3 regions of the Yersinia fenwicki genome follow, and region 3 is predicted to be linked to each of the others. Evidence: predicted binding sites of a transcription regulator. Region 3 holds the regulator's gene; each other region holds the start of a gene.

Region 1 (5,046 bases), 1.5 Mb from region 3:
CGCGCAGAACTTTGGCGCAGCATTTAGCTTCCTTGCGGATAAAAGTGGCTGGCAGCGTTGGTTCTTTGCCGGAATAGCTATCGGTATTTCAGTTATATTAATGGTGCTGATGTATCGTTCTACTGCCAAGCAGCGTTTACTCAATTGCGCTTATGCTCTGATTATCGGTGGGGCATTAGGTAACTTATTTGATCGTATGGTGCATGGCGCGGTGATCGACTTTATTGATTTCCACGTCAATAACTGGCATTTCCCGACATTTAACATCGCCGATACAGCAATTTGTATCGGTGCTGCATTGGTCATATTTGAAGGCTTTATAAGTCCGGCTGAAAAAACGGCCATGAATAAAGGTGAGTGATATGCCAGAGCGGATGCAAGACCATTTTATACAAGACAAGAGCGCTGTATTGGTACATTTCACTCTGAAATTGGAAGATGGTTCAACGGCAGAATCAACTCATATTCACGGTAAACCTGCGCTATTTCGGTTAGGCGATAACAGCCTTTCCGATGCGCTGGAGCAGCAGTTGATCGGCTTGAAAGTGGGTGACAAACACGCTTTCAGCTTACAACCTGAAGATGCATTCGGTTTAGAAAGCCCTGATTTGATTCAGTACTTTACGCAGCGTGATTTCGCGCAAACCGGTGTGCCGGATGCGGGTACGATTATGCTGTTTACCACTCGTGATGGCAGTGAAATGCCGGGCGTGGTGCGGGAAGTCGCAGAAGAGTCGATTACTGTTGATTTTAATCACCCGTTGGCAGGGCATATCGTCAGCTTTGATATTGAAGTGCTGGAGATAGATCCCCAACAGGAGGCAATGCATGCAGATATTGCTGGCTAATCCACGCGGCTTTTGTGCCGGAGTTGATCGGGCTATCAGTATTGTTGAACGCGCGATCGAGATGTATGGCGCGCCAATCTATGTACGCCATGAAGTGGTACATAACCGCTATGTGGTTGATAGCCTGCGTGAGCGCGGAGCTATTTTTATCGAGGATATCGCTGAGGTGCCAGATGGCTCCATTTTGATTTTCTCGGCCCATGGAGTGTCACAAGCGGTACGAGCTGAAGCCCGTGCTCGTGAATTGACGATGCTGTTTGATGCAACTTGTCCCTTGGTCACTAAAGTGCATATGGAAGTTGCACGCGCTAGCCGGAAAGGGAAAGAAGCTATTCTGATTGGTCATGCTGGTCATCCGGAAGTTGAAGGCACGATGGGACAATACAACAACCCGAAAGGCGGGATGTATTTAGTTGAGTCGCCTGATGATGTTTGGAAACTGAATGTTAAAGATGAGAATAACCTCTGCTTTATGACTCAGACCACTTTGTCAGTTGACGATACTTCCGCTGTTATCGATGCTTTACACCGGCGTTTCCCGAAGATTATCGGCCCACGTAAAGATGATATCTGCTACGCCACGACTAACCGCCAGGAAGCGGTGCGGAATTTGGCGAATGATGCAGATGTTGTCTTGGTGGTAGGGTCGAAAAACTCATCTAACTCAAACCGGTTAGCCGAACTCGCGCAACGCATGGGTAAATCAGCTTATCTGATTGATTCTGCAGCTGATATCCAAGAATCATGGTTACAGAATGCGAAATGCATTGGGGTGACCGCAGGAGCCTCTGCACCCGATATTTTGGTCCAGCAAGTGATTGCCCGCTTACAAGCGCTTGGTGCAGGTGGGTCGGTTGAGCTTCGTGGTCGCGAAGAAAGTATCGTATTCGAAGTACCAAAAGAGTTACGCGTTGAGGTTAAGCAGATCGATTGATCTCAGATATTCATAACTCATATCAAGCAGCCCCTAGTGGCTGCTTTTTTATGGGTGTATTTCGGCATAACTGCATGAATATGCGAAATAACTGCACCATATCAAATGGCGTACTATGACGATAAGGCCATCTAGATAAAGCGCTGGGGTAACGATGAAAATGATGAGATCGCAGGTTAATTAATGTTATGTAAGGAATTAAGTGGTTTCACTGATAAAAGCAGGCGTATATCATTTTTTTCTAATACAGATTAAATAGGCTGGCAGAGTCCATGACGGGCGGCTAATCTGAACCCTTGTCAGGGTAGATGACACAATATTGGGAGAGATCATGACTAATTCAACAATTCGCATCGCTGTTGTCGGTGCCGGCGGCCGTATGGGGCGACAGCTTATTCAGGCAATCACGCAGACGAAAGGTGTTGTGCTGGGTGCCGCAGTAGAGCGCGCGGGGTCCACTCTGGTGGGAAGCGATGCAGGTGAACTGGCCGGAACTGGTTTGCTAAATATCACCGTAAGTGATGATTTATCCAAAGTAACTGATCATTTTGATGTGTTAATCGACTTTACTCGACCAGAGGGTACTCTGGAACATTTAGCTATTTGCCGCGCACATCATAAGGCAATGGTGATTGGAACCACCGGTTTTGATGATGCCGGTAAAGCCGCCATCAGCGCCGCATCAGCAGATATCAGTATTGTGTTCGCTGCAAATTTCAGTGTTGGGGTCAATGTGGTACTTAAGTTGCTTGAAAAAGCTGCCAAAGTGATGGGCGATTACACTGATATCGAAATTATTGAAGCGCATCACCGCTATAAAGTTGATGCGCCGTCAGGGACTGCGTTAGCGATGGGAGAGGCTATTGCTGAATCCTTAGGACGATCACTGAAAGATTGCGCAGTTTATACCCGCGAAGGCCATACTGGAGAACGCAAACCAGGCACTATTGGTTTTGCGACAGTGCGTGCTGGCGATATTGTCGGGGAGCACACCGCCATGTTTGCCGACATTGGCGAACGGGTTGAAATCACCCATAAAGCCACTAGCCGAATGACTTTTGCCAATGGTGCCGTTAAATCTGCCATATGGCTCTCTAACCATGATAATGGCTTGTTTGATATGCGAGATGTACTGAGTTTGAATGAACTTTAAAGATGTAAAGCACAACCCGTGATGTGGTTATTTTTATCATAATCATATGATAACAGGGCAATATTTTATTGTCCTTTTTTGTTTGTTTATATAATTACATGTTTATTCATTTTTTTATATGTAATGTCTTTTTTGTCGTGTTTTGTCTCGGTTTTTTATCTTTTAGTGTCCTCGTTATCGATTAGTACTCGTTTTCATCACGTCAGAACGATTTTTTTCATTCACATACTCTCGCAACCGTTTACTATGCTAAGTTAGCATGTGTTTTTGCCACTATAATCGTCTCATTTTAACGAGAACGGTAAAAAACAGAGAAAAAATGGCACTTTGGCTAGACAAGAGCGTCACTCATCATTAAAATGCGCCCAATTTGCCAAAAATTAGCTTTGAGGGCGGTTTTTGCATTGATTTAGGTCGCTAGATATGAATTAATATGCAAATAATGTGACTGTTTATTCCTTGGAGGATGTTTTGATTAAGTCAGCGCTATTGGTTCTCGAAGACGGAACCCAATTTCACGGTCGGGCCATCGGGGCAGAGGGTACGGCAGTGGGGGAAGTGGTCTTCAATACGTCGATGACCGGTTATCAAGAAATCCTTACTGATCCTTCCTACTCCCGCCAGATCGTCACTCTTACTTATCCTCATATCGGCAACGTCGGCACCAATGCCTCCGATGAAGAATCCTCCGCAGTACACGCCCAAGGTCTTGTTATCCGCGACCTGCCATTGATTGCCAGCAATTACCGTAATGAAGAAGGCTTATCTGAGTATCTCAAGCGCCACAATATAGTTGCGATTGCAGATATCGATACACGTAAGCTGACAAGGTTGCTGCGTGAGAAGGGCGCGCAAAACGGCTGTATTATTGTGGGTGACTTATCAGATGCTGCGCTGGCGCTGGAAAAAGCAAAAGCATTCCCAGGCTTGAAAGGGATGGATCTGGCCAAAGAAGTGACCACCAAAGAAGTGTATCAATGGCGGCAAGGCAGCTGGACTCTGGAAGGCGATTTACCGGCGGCACAAAAACCTGAAGATCTGCCATTCCATGTTGTGGCGTACGACTACGGAGTAAAACGCAATATTCTGCGCATGCTCGTTGACCGTGGTTGCCGCCTGACCATTGTTCCGGCGCAGACCCCGGCTGAAGATGTCCTGAAGTTAAATCCGGATGGCATTTTCTTATCCAACGGCCCAGGTGACCCAGAGCCATGCGATTATGCTATCGCGGCGATTAAACGTTTCCTGGAAACTGATATCCCGGTATTTGGTATCTGTTTAGGTCATCAACTGCTGGCTCTGGCTAGCGGTGCAAAAACCGTAAAAATGAAATTTGGCCACCATGGCGGCAACCACCCAGTGAAAGATTTGGATGCCAATTGCGTGATGATCACTGCGCAGAACCACGGTTTTGCCGTTGATGAAACCACATTGCCGTCCACTCTACGCACTACCCACGTTTCTTTGTTCGATGGTTCCCTGCAAGGGATCCACCGTACCGATAAAGCAGCTTTCAGCTTCCAGGGTCACCCTGAAGCCAGCCCAGGGCCGCATGATGCCGCTCCGCTGTTTGATCACTTTATCGAGCTGATTGAAGCTTATCGCGCGACAGCCGCTAGCCATACTAATAAATAATCAGGAGCGTCAAACCATGCCAAAACGTACAGATATAAAAAGCATCCTGATTCTGGGCGCAGGCCCAATCGTTATCGGCCAGGCTTGTGAGTTTGACTACTCCGGTGCCCAGGCTTGTAAAGCGCTGCGTGAAGAGGGTTACCGCGTTATTCTGGTCAACTCTAATCCTGCCACAATCATGACTGACCCAGAAATGGCTGATGCAACTTATATCGAGCCGATTCACTGGGAAGTTGTGCGCAAAATCATTGAAAAAGAACGCCCAGACGCTGTATTGCCAACGATGGGCGGCCAAACTGCACTGAACTGCGCACTAGAATTGGAGCGTCAAGGAGTGCTGGCTGAATTCGGTGTCACCATGATTGGTGCAACCGCTGATGCTATCGATAAAGCTGAAGACCGTCGTCGCTTTGATATTGCGATGAAAAAAATTGGTCTGGATACCGCTCGTTCAGGTATCGCGCACAATATGGAAG
Region 2 (5,046 bases), 570 kb from region 3:
AACGGAGGGGAACCGCTATATCTATCTTCAGAGAAGTATGCTTATGCATTAAGCACCGCACTGTCTAATCAACAATATTTGGCTTACGCGTGGCAATATGCCCGTGGCAGCTTAATTTTCTTCATATTAATGAGTGTTGGGTCCGCTGCACTTGTTTTCTGGTTATCTGGTAGGGCGGCATCACCTACACAGGTATTAAAACACGCGTTGGGAAATAACGAGTTTATTCCTTATCTGCAACCGATTGTCAGTGGCAAAGAACAATGCTGGATTGGTTGTGAAGTCTTAATGCGCTGGCAACATCCGGGGCAGGGGCTAATTCAACCGAATCAATTCATTCCGATGGCAGAGGACTGTGAGCTTATCGTGCCGATGACTCGCTCTATTATGCAACAAGTCAGTGCTAAATTTGCGCCTTACGTAAATCAATTACCTGAAGGTTTCCACTTCGGCTTTAATATCAGTGCTAATCATTGCCGTGATCTTAGTCTGGTAGATGACTGCCGTAATTTTATTCAGGCTTTCGGCGGCAATAAAATAAATATCACGTTGGAATTAACTGAACGGAAATTAATTGTTGCTGATGCCACTACAGATAAATTATTTGCTGAGCTTCATGCTTTAGGCGTCTTTATTGCCATTGACGACTTTGGCACGGGGCATTCTAGTTTGACTTATTTGCAGAAGTTTAAAGTTGATTTTCTCAAGATTGACCAAAGTTTTGTCGGTATGATTGGTTCAGATGCTTTGTCGAGCCACATCGTGGAAAATGTTATTGATTTGGCGACTCGGTTGGGACTGCAAACTATTGCCGAGGGCGTCGAAAACGAGACTCAAATGCGTTATTTACAAGCCCACAATGTGGATTATCTGCAAGGCTATATGTATGGGCGACCTATGCCGATGAACGAATTTGCCAAGTATTTATTTCATTAACATTTTTGGCCTGATAGATAAAGTAAAGGGTGCCTGGGCACCCTTTATACAGATTAATCACAGTGGCTTATTAGAGTACTGCAACGATAGCTTCACACAATGGAGCCATATTATCTGGCGTCATACCGGCAACGTTAACACGGCCAGAATTGACTGCATAAACCGCGAACTCATTGCGCAGACGTAGCACTTGCTCTTTGGTGAGGCCGCTGAAAGAGAACATGCCATTCTGGTTAATGATAAAGCTGAAATCTTGCTTAGCACCTTTTTCTTGTAAGGTGTTAACAAACAACTGACGCATACGATGAATGCGCTGACGCATATCAGTCAGTTCTTGCTCCCAAATTGCCCGCAGCGCTTTGTCACTCAGTATGGTCGCAACCACTGACGCACCGTGAGCAGGTGGGTTGGAATAGTTAGCACGGATAACGGCTTTAACTTGGCTAAAGGCGATATCAGCTACTTCGCTGTTTGCGGCAACAACGGTACAAGCGCCAACACGTTCATTGTACAGACCGAAGTTTTTGGAGTAAGAACTGCAAACGATCAGTTCTTGATGCTGCGCGGCAAAAATACGCAGGCCTTGAGCATCTTCTTCCAAACCTTTAGCAAAACCTTGATAAGCGAAGTCAAACAGTGGCAACCAACCTTTAGCCGCTGACAGTTTAGCTAATTGGCTCCACTGGGCTTCTGTTGGGTCAATCCCGGTCGGGTTATGGCAGCAGCCATGGAACAACACCACATCACCTGCTTGGGCTTCTGACAGGCTATTTAATAGCCCATCGAAGTCTAGTGCATGGTTAGCGGCATCATAATAGGCATATTCAACCACTTCCAACCCTGCCGCGGCGAAGATGTTTTTATGATTTGGCCAGCTTGGATTACTGACCCAGACACGTTTGGCGTTAGTCTGATGGGCGATAAAATCAGCAGCAATACGCAGGCCGCCCGTACCACCAGGGGTCTGAGCGGTGCGGGCACGTTTATCAGTAATAATCGCGCTATTGGCACCGAACAGCAGTTCCTGAGTACAGCGGGCGAAAGCAGGCAGCCCTTCAATTCCCAGATAGTTTTTGGTGACTTCATTTTCCAGCAAATACTGCTCAGCTTTTTTGACGCTGGTCAGCACCGGCGTTTTCCCAGTTTCGTCTTTGTAGACACCGATCCCCAAGTTAATTTTATTAGGGCGGACATCCGCGCGGAAAATATCGGTCAGGCCTAGAATAGGGTCCGCAGGTGCAGCAGTGATTTTTTCAAACATGTCAGAGGCTTCCATGGCTTAGCGTTAAGCAAACAGAACCATCAGGGTAGCGCCAGTTGCGGCCTTTGCCAACCGTTTGCGATAAAAAGAAATGAATGTTGTGAGGCGAGGGGATTCGAGGTGAAAAATCGGCAAAATAGTGTATTCGGCAGCGCGATATCCCTATTTTAGACAATGATAAAAACAAAAAGACAGAGCCGAAGCCCTGTCTTTTTTAACTTACGTCAGCAGATAAACTGCTTGGTTAAGTTTGACTTAGAACTGGTAAACCAAGCCAACACCAACAACGTTGTCTGTGTTCAAACCGTTTTTAACGGTGAAGGTGTCTTCATCCAGCAAGTTGATTTTGTAATCAACATAGGTAGACATGTTTTTGTTGAAGTAGTAGTAAGAACCAACAGAAACATATTTCAACAGGTCATGGTTGTCGCCAGTTGCGTCATTCAGATCCTTGCCTTTAGACTGAACGTAGCCTAAAGATGGACGCAGACCGAAGTCGAATTGGTACTGTGCAGTAATTTCCAGGTCACGAGTTTTGTTCGCGATGGTGTTAGCTACTGTGCCGTATGGAGTCATGTTCTGAGTTTCAGCATACATAACAGCCAAGTATACGTTGTTTGCGTCGTATTTAGCACCAACGTTCCATGCTTGAGCTTGGTTGCCTGGAGCGGTAGAAGCATCTTTCTGCAGAGTAGTACGGTTTGCAGTAGAGTAACCAGCACCGAAGTTCACGCCATAGCCGATGTCATAAGTTGAAGACATGCCGAAGCCGTCGCCATTAGACTCTTTAACATTGCCATTACGTTCGTTTTTGCCTTGATATTGCAGAGCAAAGTTCAGACCATCAACCAGACCGAAGAAGTTGGTGTTACGGTAAGTTGCCAGACCAGTAGAACGGCCAGTCATGTAGTTGTCAGAGTTGGAGATTGAATCACCACCGAACACTGGCAGCATGTCAGTCCATGCGTTGACATCATAGATTACGCCGTAGTTACGGCCATAGTCGAATGAACCGAATTCAGCAAATTTCAGACCAGCAAAGCCCAGACGGGTTGCGTTGCCATCTTGTGCATCAGCACCTTCGGTGTTGTTTGCTTGAACGTTGTATTCCCACTGGCCGTAACCGGTCAGTTGGTCAGTAATTTGGGTTTCGCCTTTGAAGCCAAAACGAACATAAGATTTGTCGCCGTCTTGTTTAGCGTTATCAGAGAACTGGTGACGCGCGTCAACTTTACCGTACAGGTCAAGTTTGTTGCCGTCTTTGTTGTAGATTTCTGCTGCATTAGCTGCGCCAGCTACTAACAGTGCTGGGATTACTACTGCAAGAATATTGCGCTTCATCATTATTATTACCCTCATTGGTGTTATTCGGACACCTGCCACTGCCGCCAATAATTTTTTTGGAACTATTGTTGAGAGTTTGGTGTCGTCTGTGTCTGAACGCAGTGTTCCATTCACGAGGGTTATAATCCAGACCGAAAATGCTACCAATTACCTGAATATGTTTCATTGAGCAACTATGTGTTACTAAATGTAAATATTGGGGAACTTTGTGACTCAGATCGAACTTTAAAAAATGATAAAAGCCAGCAAGGCTGGCTTTTATTTATACAAAATCACAATTTTTTTCTAAATGACAAACTTAGAAACTGGCATTTCTCGGTGTGCGTGGGAACGGAATAACATCCCGAACGTTTTGAACCCCTGTTACGTATGAGATCAAACGCTCAAATCCAAGGCCAAAGCCTGAATGTGGCACTGTGCCATAGCGACGCAGATCACGATACCACCAATAATCTTCTTTATTGAGGCCCATTTCTGCAAGACGCGCATCTAGCACATCTAAACGCTCTTCACGTTGCGAACCACCGATGATTTCGCCAATACCCGGTGCGAGAACATCCATTGCTGCCACGGTTTTACCATCTTCATTCATACGCATATAGAATGCTTTGATATCTTTCGGATAGTTTTTAACCACTACGGGTGCTTTAAAGTGTTTCTCTGCTAAATAGCGCTCATGCTCAGAAGACAAATCTATGCCCCAGGAGACATCATTCTCAAACTTCTGGCCTGATGCCACCAAGATTTCAATAGCATCAGTGTAGTCAACCTGAGCAAAGTCTGAGGTGACAAAGCGTTGCAAGCGATCAACCGCATCTTTATCCACACGTTCGGCAAAGAATTTCATGTCATCTGCACGTTCGTTCAACACAGCCTGGAAGACGTATTTCAACATTTTTTCAGCTAAACCAGCAACATCATCTAATGATGCAAAGGCGACTTCTGGCTCAACCATCCAGAACTCAGCCAAATGGCGGCTGGTGTTAGAGTTTTCGGCTCGGAAAGTCGGGCCGAAAGTGTAAACTTTGGATAACGCGCTAGCGTAGGTTTCGCCGTTTAGCTGGCCGGATACCGTCAGGAAGGCTTCTTTACCGAAGAAATCTTCACTGAAATCGACAGCACCGGTATCAGTACGCGGCAGGTTTTCCAGATCCAAGGTCGATACGCGGAACATTTCACCCGCGCCTTCAGTATCAGATGCCGTGATTAGCGGTGTTGACACCCAAAAATAACCGTTTTCATCGAAGAAACGGTGAATAGCTTGAGCCAAAGTATGACGAACACGAGCCACTGCACCGATCAGGTTAGTGCGCGGGCGCAAGTGGGCGACTTCGCGCAAGTATTCGATACTGTGACGTTTTGCAGCCATTGGATAAGTATCGGGATCATCAACCCAACCGACCACTTTGATAGCGGTTGCCTGAATTTCAAAACTCTGCCCTTCACCCGGTGATGCCACTACGGTGCCAGTCACTTCTACTGAACAGCCGGTAGTTAAATGCAGT
Region 3 (5,046 bases):
ACTAACTCGCCGTCAACCCACAGTTGTGGGAAAGTTGGCCAGTTAGCGTATTTTGGCAGCTCAGCACGGATATCAGGATTCTGCAAAATATCAACGTAAGCAAAGCGCTCGCCACAAGCAGATAGCGCCTGTACGGCCTGAGCAGAGAAACCGCAGTTTGGCAGCTTTGGTGAGCCCTTCATGTAAAGCAGGATTGGGTTTTCTGCTATCTGGCGCTGAATTTTATCAATCGTCGTCATTTCTTGCTTCCTCAAGCCATTTAGTGGCTACAATACTTAGAACCTATCCATTAGGGCTATTTTATTATTGCGTCCAGCCTATTGTAGCGACTGTCACCACTGGAATAAAACGCCATCTTTTGCAGGGGTTTTACTCGGTGAGTTGTGGGTTATATTATCAGCTACAAATATGTGCATTTAGAATAACATTTTTGATCCCTTACCTTCATTATTATCTTCACTGAGAGATGCCAGAAATTCGGGTCGACTAACTCGTTGACGTATGGTTGATTTAAGTCCATTAGCCGTGTGAAAAAACAACAATTGCGACGCCATTAACGTTTTCTCACAATATCGACTAAAATCCTGTAGCTCTCTGCTTTTTTATATCCGGAGTTTCGGCAATACTGTGACTCTTCGTATTCATTTCAGGGCCAAGGTTGGTAGCGTTATTATGCGTTTAATACTTACGCTGTTTGTGCTGCTGTTTACCCAGCTATTTCTAAACCTCGCACATGCGTCGCCGCAGGCTCACGTCTCGGCTGAGCAAAAAAAAGGCCAAGTCAGCCAGGCCAGTCCTGATGACCGTAAAAAGCGTAAAGCTGATAAAAGTACTAAAAAATCCAAAATTGATAGCAATAAAACTAATAATAAAAATGTGACAAATAAAATAGCGACCAACAACGATAAAAAGAAAACGGCAGCTACCGCCAGCAAAACCATTAAGAAAAAGGTACAGGAAGTCAGTAGACCTACTAGCAAAAAAATCACTAGTAGCAAAAACGCGAATATTAAAACTGCTAGCAATAAAAAAGCGACAGTTAAAAAAACCGAAAAAGTAGCTTATGGCCGTCATCGCAATAAAGCCCAAGGTAAAGCCGCAACCGAATTAGTAGCAAACAGTAAAATAAAACTCAGTCCTGCGCACAAAAAACGCTACCAGCATGCTAAGCAGACCGCAATGAGCAAACTGATGAAGCAAGTGGGAAAACCTTATCGCTGGGGTGGCACCTCCCCTAATACTGGTTTTGATTGCAGCGGGCTTATTTACTACGCCTATAAAGATGTCATCAGAATAAAAATGCCACGCACAGCTAATGAAATGTATCATTTGCGTGATGCGGCACCGGTTAAGCGCGCTGAATTAGAAAGTGGTGATTTAGTTTTCTTCAATATTGCTAATCGCGGTGTTGCTGATCATGTCGGCGTTTATTTGGGCAACGGTAAATTTATTCAGTCACCACGCACCGGTGAAGAAATTCGTATCAGCATGCTAGATAACGACTACTGGCAAGATCATTATGTCGGTGCGCGTCGTGTTGTGACGCCGAAAACTATCCGCTAAGCCAAACCTCGCACCCGGTAGCCCTATCGGGTGCTTATAGAGCAGCCAAACTCCAAACAGCCAATATCCCATCAAATGGTGTGGTTATACCTGTCATTCCTGTTAAAAGTTGTTAAGATTAATACCCATAATAAAACTACAACAATTATGATTTTAACCGCTCCTCACCACATCTTAGTGAGCTAACGTTCGGATTTGAAGAGCAAACACCCTGAGCAACCCCGAAAGGAGAGAGCTATGTCTTTTGAATTACCGGCATTACCTTATGCACAAAATGCACTGGAACCCCACATTTCTGCTGAAACGCTTGAATACCATTACGGCAAGCACCACAACACCTATGTAGTAAATCTCAATAACCTGATCAAGGATACTGAGTTTGCAGGTAAATCCTTGGAAGAGATTGTCAAAACCTCCAGTGGCGGTATTTTTAACAATGCAGCTCAAGTCTGGAACCACACCTTTTACTGGCACTGTTTGTCACCTAATGGCGGTGGCGAACCCACCGGAAAAGTCGCCGATGCCATTAATCGATCTTTTGGATCTTTTGCTGAATTTAAAGAGCAATTTACTGATGCAGCGGTGAAAAACTTTGGTGCGGGCTGGACTTGGCTGGTCAAGAAAGCGGATGGCACGTTAGCTATTGTCAGCACATCAAATGCGGCAACACCGCTGACGACAACTGATAAGCCATTGTTAACCGTAGATGTGTGGGAGCACGCTTACTATATTGATTATCGTAATGCGCGACCAAAATATCTGGAGAATTTCTGGGCATTGGTGAATTGGTCTTTTGTTGAGAAAAACTTAGCCTGAAAAGACGAGAAGCAAAAGACGCCGTGTAATCACATTACCAGCAGAAATAATTAAGGGCGGGTTAACCGCCCTACTTATCACTTCACACCGGCACGCGGCTTAATTAATTCATGACCGCTACGAAGCTAAAGGCAATAATCATCGCCAGCGCACCAACAGTCGTAATCAGCGACATTTTCAAATTGGTATCCATAAGAACTCCTCAGTCGGTTAATTTTTATACTCGTTATACTTCAAGTCGCATGTGCGTCGGCTAGGTTCACTCACTCGAATTATTTAAAGTATAGTAAGGTAAAGGCACATAGTTAGTGCGTTAAATTATTTTCCCACAGTTAAGAAAAAAAATCTTGTCCTCATTACGCACTTTATAACATTGATTACCTCTTCCACTTTTCCTTCAGATCAGCCAAAATTCGCAGTTCATAACTGTATGCCGACTAATAACGTCTAATAAATACACTCAGACGACCATCTGACTTAGCTCTCCAGCCTACTATATTGTTTCTGTCTGAGCGGTGTTCGAGTCATGCAGGCAAACGATTAACATAATACTTACCTGCTGTAACAGGTGAGCTTAGGAGTCATTCTTTTTATGGCAACGATTAAAGATGTGGCCAAACACGCGGGTGTGTCTACTACCACCGTTTCGCACGTTATCAACAAAACTCGTTTCGTCGCCGAAAACACCAAGGCTGCCGTGTGGGCGGCTATTAAAGAACTGCATTATTCGCCGAGTGCTGTGGCGCGCAGTTTGAAAGTTAATCATACTAAATCAATTGGCTTATTGGCGACATCCAGTGAAGCCCCCTATTTCGCTGAAGTGATCGAAGCGGTTGAAAATAGCTGTTATAGCAAAGGTTACACGCTGATTTTGTGTAACTCTCATAATAATCTGGATAAACAAAAAGCCTATTTGGCGATGCTGGCACAAAAGCGTGTTGATGGCTTATTGGTGATGTGTTCTGAATATCCGGAACAGTTACTGGGAATGTTAGAGGATTATCGCAATATTCCGATGGTAGTGATGGATTGGGGAACCGCCCGTGGCGATTTTACCGACTCGATTATTGATAACGCATTCGAAGGCGGTTATTTAGCTGGCCGTTATCTTATTGAGCGTGGTCACCGCGATATCGGGGCTATCCCCGGCCAGTTATCGCGTAATACCGGTGGCGGTCGCCATCAGGGCTTCCTAAAAGCATTAGAGGAGGCCAATATCACCCTGCGAGAAGAATGGGTAGTTCAAGGTGATTTTGAGCCAGAATCCGGCTATAAAGCCATGCATCAAATTCTGACACAAAAGCATCGTCCGACTGCTGTGTTCTGTGGTGGCGATATTATGGCAATGGGTGCGATATGCGCCGCAGATGAATTAGGCTTGCGTGTGCCACAAGATATTTCAGTGATCGGGTATGACAATGTGCGTAATGCCCGCTATTTCTCACCGGCGTTGACCACCATTCATCAGCCGAAAGAGCGATTGGGTGAAACGGCTTTTGCTATGTTACTCGACAGAATTATCAGCAAACGTGAAGACCCTCAAACGATTGAGGTACATCCTAAGCTGGTCGAACGCCGCTCTGTTGCTGATGGTCCATTCCGCGATTATCGCCGCTAAATACTTAGTCTGCCGGTAGCGCACTGTTACCGGCTGCTAATTCTGCCAAATCTCATCATCTGTGCCCTTATCATCTCTTAACCACTCATCATTTAACGTGACACTGTCACCCAAATATTCCAGCATCCAGGCTAGAGCTGGGGAATGGTTATTCTGCTCCCACGTCAAGCAACATGGGCTAGCAGGTAATGGTTCCGCGAGTGTTAGTGCCACCAGTTTCCCTTGTGCAATCAGGGGCGACACCATATGAGCGGGTACCATTCCAATACATAACCCCTCACACAAACAGTCTATGCCCGGTGCCCAATCCGGCGCCACTAATCGCTGCTGGTTATCCAACGTCCATGCATCTCGTTTCGGCAAATTTCGTGCAGTATCCTCTAAACAAAGAGAGGGATAAGGCCGCAACTGATCGTCATTGAGTGGCCCGGTTAGCTGCGCTAAAGGATGATTAACACTCACGACACAATGCCAGGTCAGAAAACCCATGTCGCGAAAGACAAACCGCCCGCCAACAGGGATGGCACGAGTCGCACCAATGGCCATATCCGCTTGCCCATCCACTAGCGCATCCCAAACACCGTTAAAGACTTCATAGCGCACCCGCAATTCAATATCGGGAAAATGACGATAAAAATCCAACACTAAACGGCGGCTCCGCTGAGGTTTGACGATCTTATCGACCACGATATTTAATTGCCCACGCCAGCCATTCGCCACTTGTTGACATTGACGACGTGTGTCATTCATTTTTTTGATAACATCACGCGATTCTTTAATAAAAACTTTACCTGCTTCGGTCAATTCTACATCGCGATGGCGTCGCGCAAATAGTGGCACCGCCAACCACTCCTCCAATTGGCGCACGGTATAACTTATCGCAGACGGTACGCGATGTAATTCTTGCGCAGCAGCACTGAAACTCCCGGTGCGTGCAACGGCATCCACTACATCCAATGAGTATTCTGACCACATGGTTTGGCACTTCCTTTAGACGGAACATTTGATATCAATTTTTTTGACAGCATGGCGCAAATATTAGCGTTTCA

What was found. The regulator PurR, encoded in region 3, represses purine synthesis genes. The targets are predictions, from matches to a motif close to CANGCAAACGTTTGCNTG.
Region 1: a site for PurR is predicted at 3,166-3,183, ahead of carA (glutamine-hydrolyzing carbamoyl-phosphate synthase small subunit). Genes of this name have one in related genera too.
Region 2: a site for PurR is predicted at 2,263-2,280, ahead of ACF3VQ_RS07920 (amino acid aminotransferase). Genes of this name have one in related genera too.

Annotation. Positions count from the first base shown of each region.
Region 1 is NZ_CP170755.1:3,876,621-3,881,666, reverse strand. It holds gene lspA (signal peptidase II) at 1-361, shown strand, start outside; gene fkpB (FKBP-type peptidyl-prolyl cis-trans isomerase) at 363-848, shown strand; gene ispH (4-hydroxy-3-methylbut-2-enyl diphosphate reductase) at 829-1,782, shown strand; gene dapB (4-hydroxy-tetrahydrodipicolinate reductase) at 2,114-2,935, shown strand; gene carA (glutamine-hydrolyzing carbamoyl-phosphate synthase small subunit) at 3,407-4,570, shown strand; gene carB (carbamoyl-phosphate synthase large subunit) at 4,587-5,046, shown strand, end outside.
Region 2 is NZ_CP170755.1:1,761,003-1,766,048, forward strand. It holds gene ACF3VQ_RS07915 (EAL domain-containing protein) at 1-936, shown strand, start outside; gene ACF3VQ_RS07920 (amino acid aminotransferase) at 1,007-2,197, opposite strand; gene ompF (porin OmpF) at 2,453-3,538, opposite strand; gene asnS (asparagine--tRNA ligase) at 3,840-5,046, opposite strand, start outside.
Region 3 is NZ_CP170755.1:2,331,081-2,336,126, forward strand. It holds gene ACF3VQ_RS10750 (Grx4 family monothiol glutaredoxin) at 1-239, opposite strand, end outside; gene ACF3VQ_RS10755 (C40 family peptidase) at 673-1,563, shown strand; gene sodB (superoxide dismutase [Fe]) at 1,801-2,379, shown strand; gene ACF3VQ_RS10765 (YnhF family membrane protein) at 2,483-2,572, opposite strand; gene purR (HTH-type transcriptional repressor PurR) at 2,972-3,997, shown strand; gene punR (DNA-binding transcriptional activator PunR) at 4,034-4,972, opposite strand.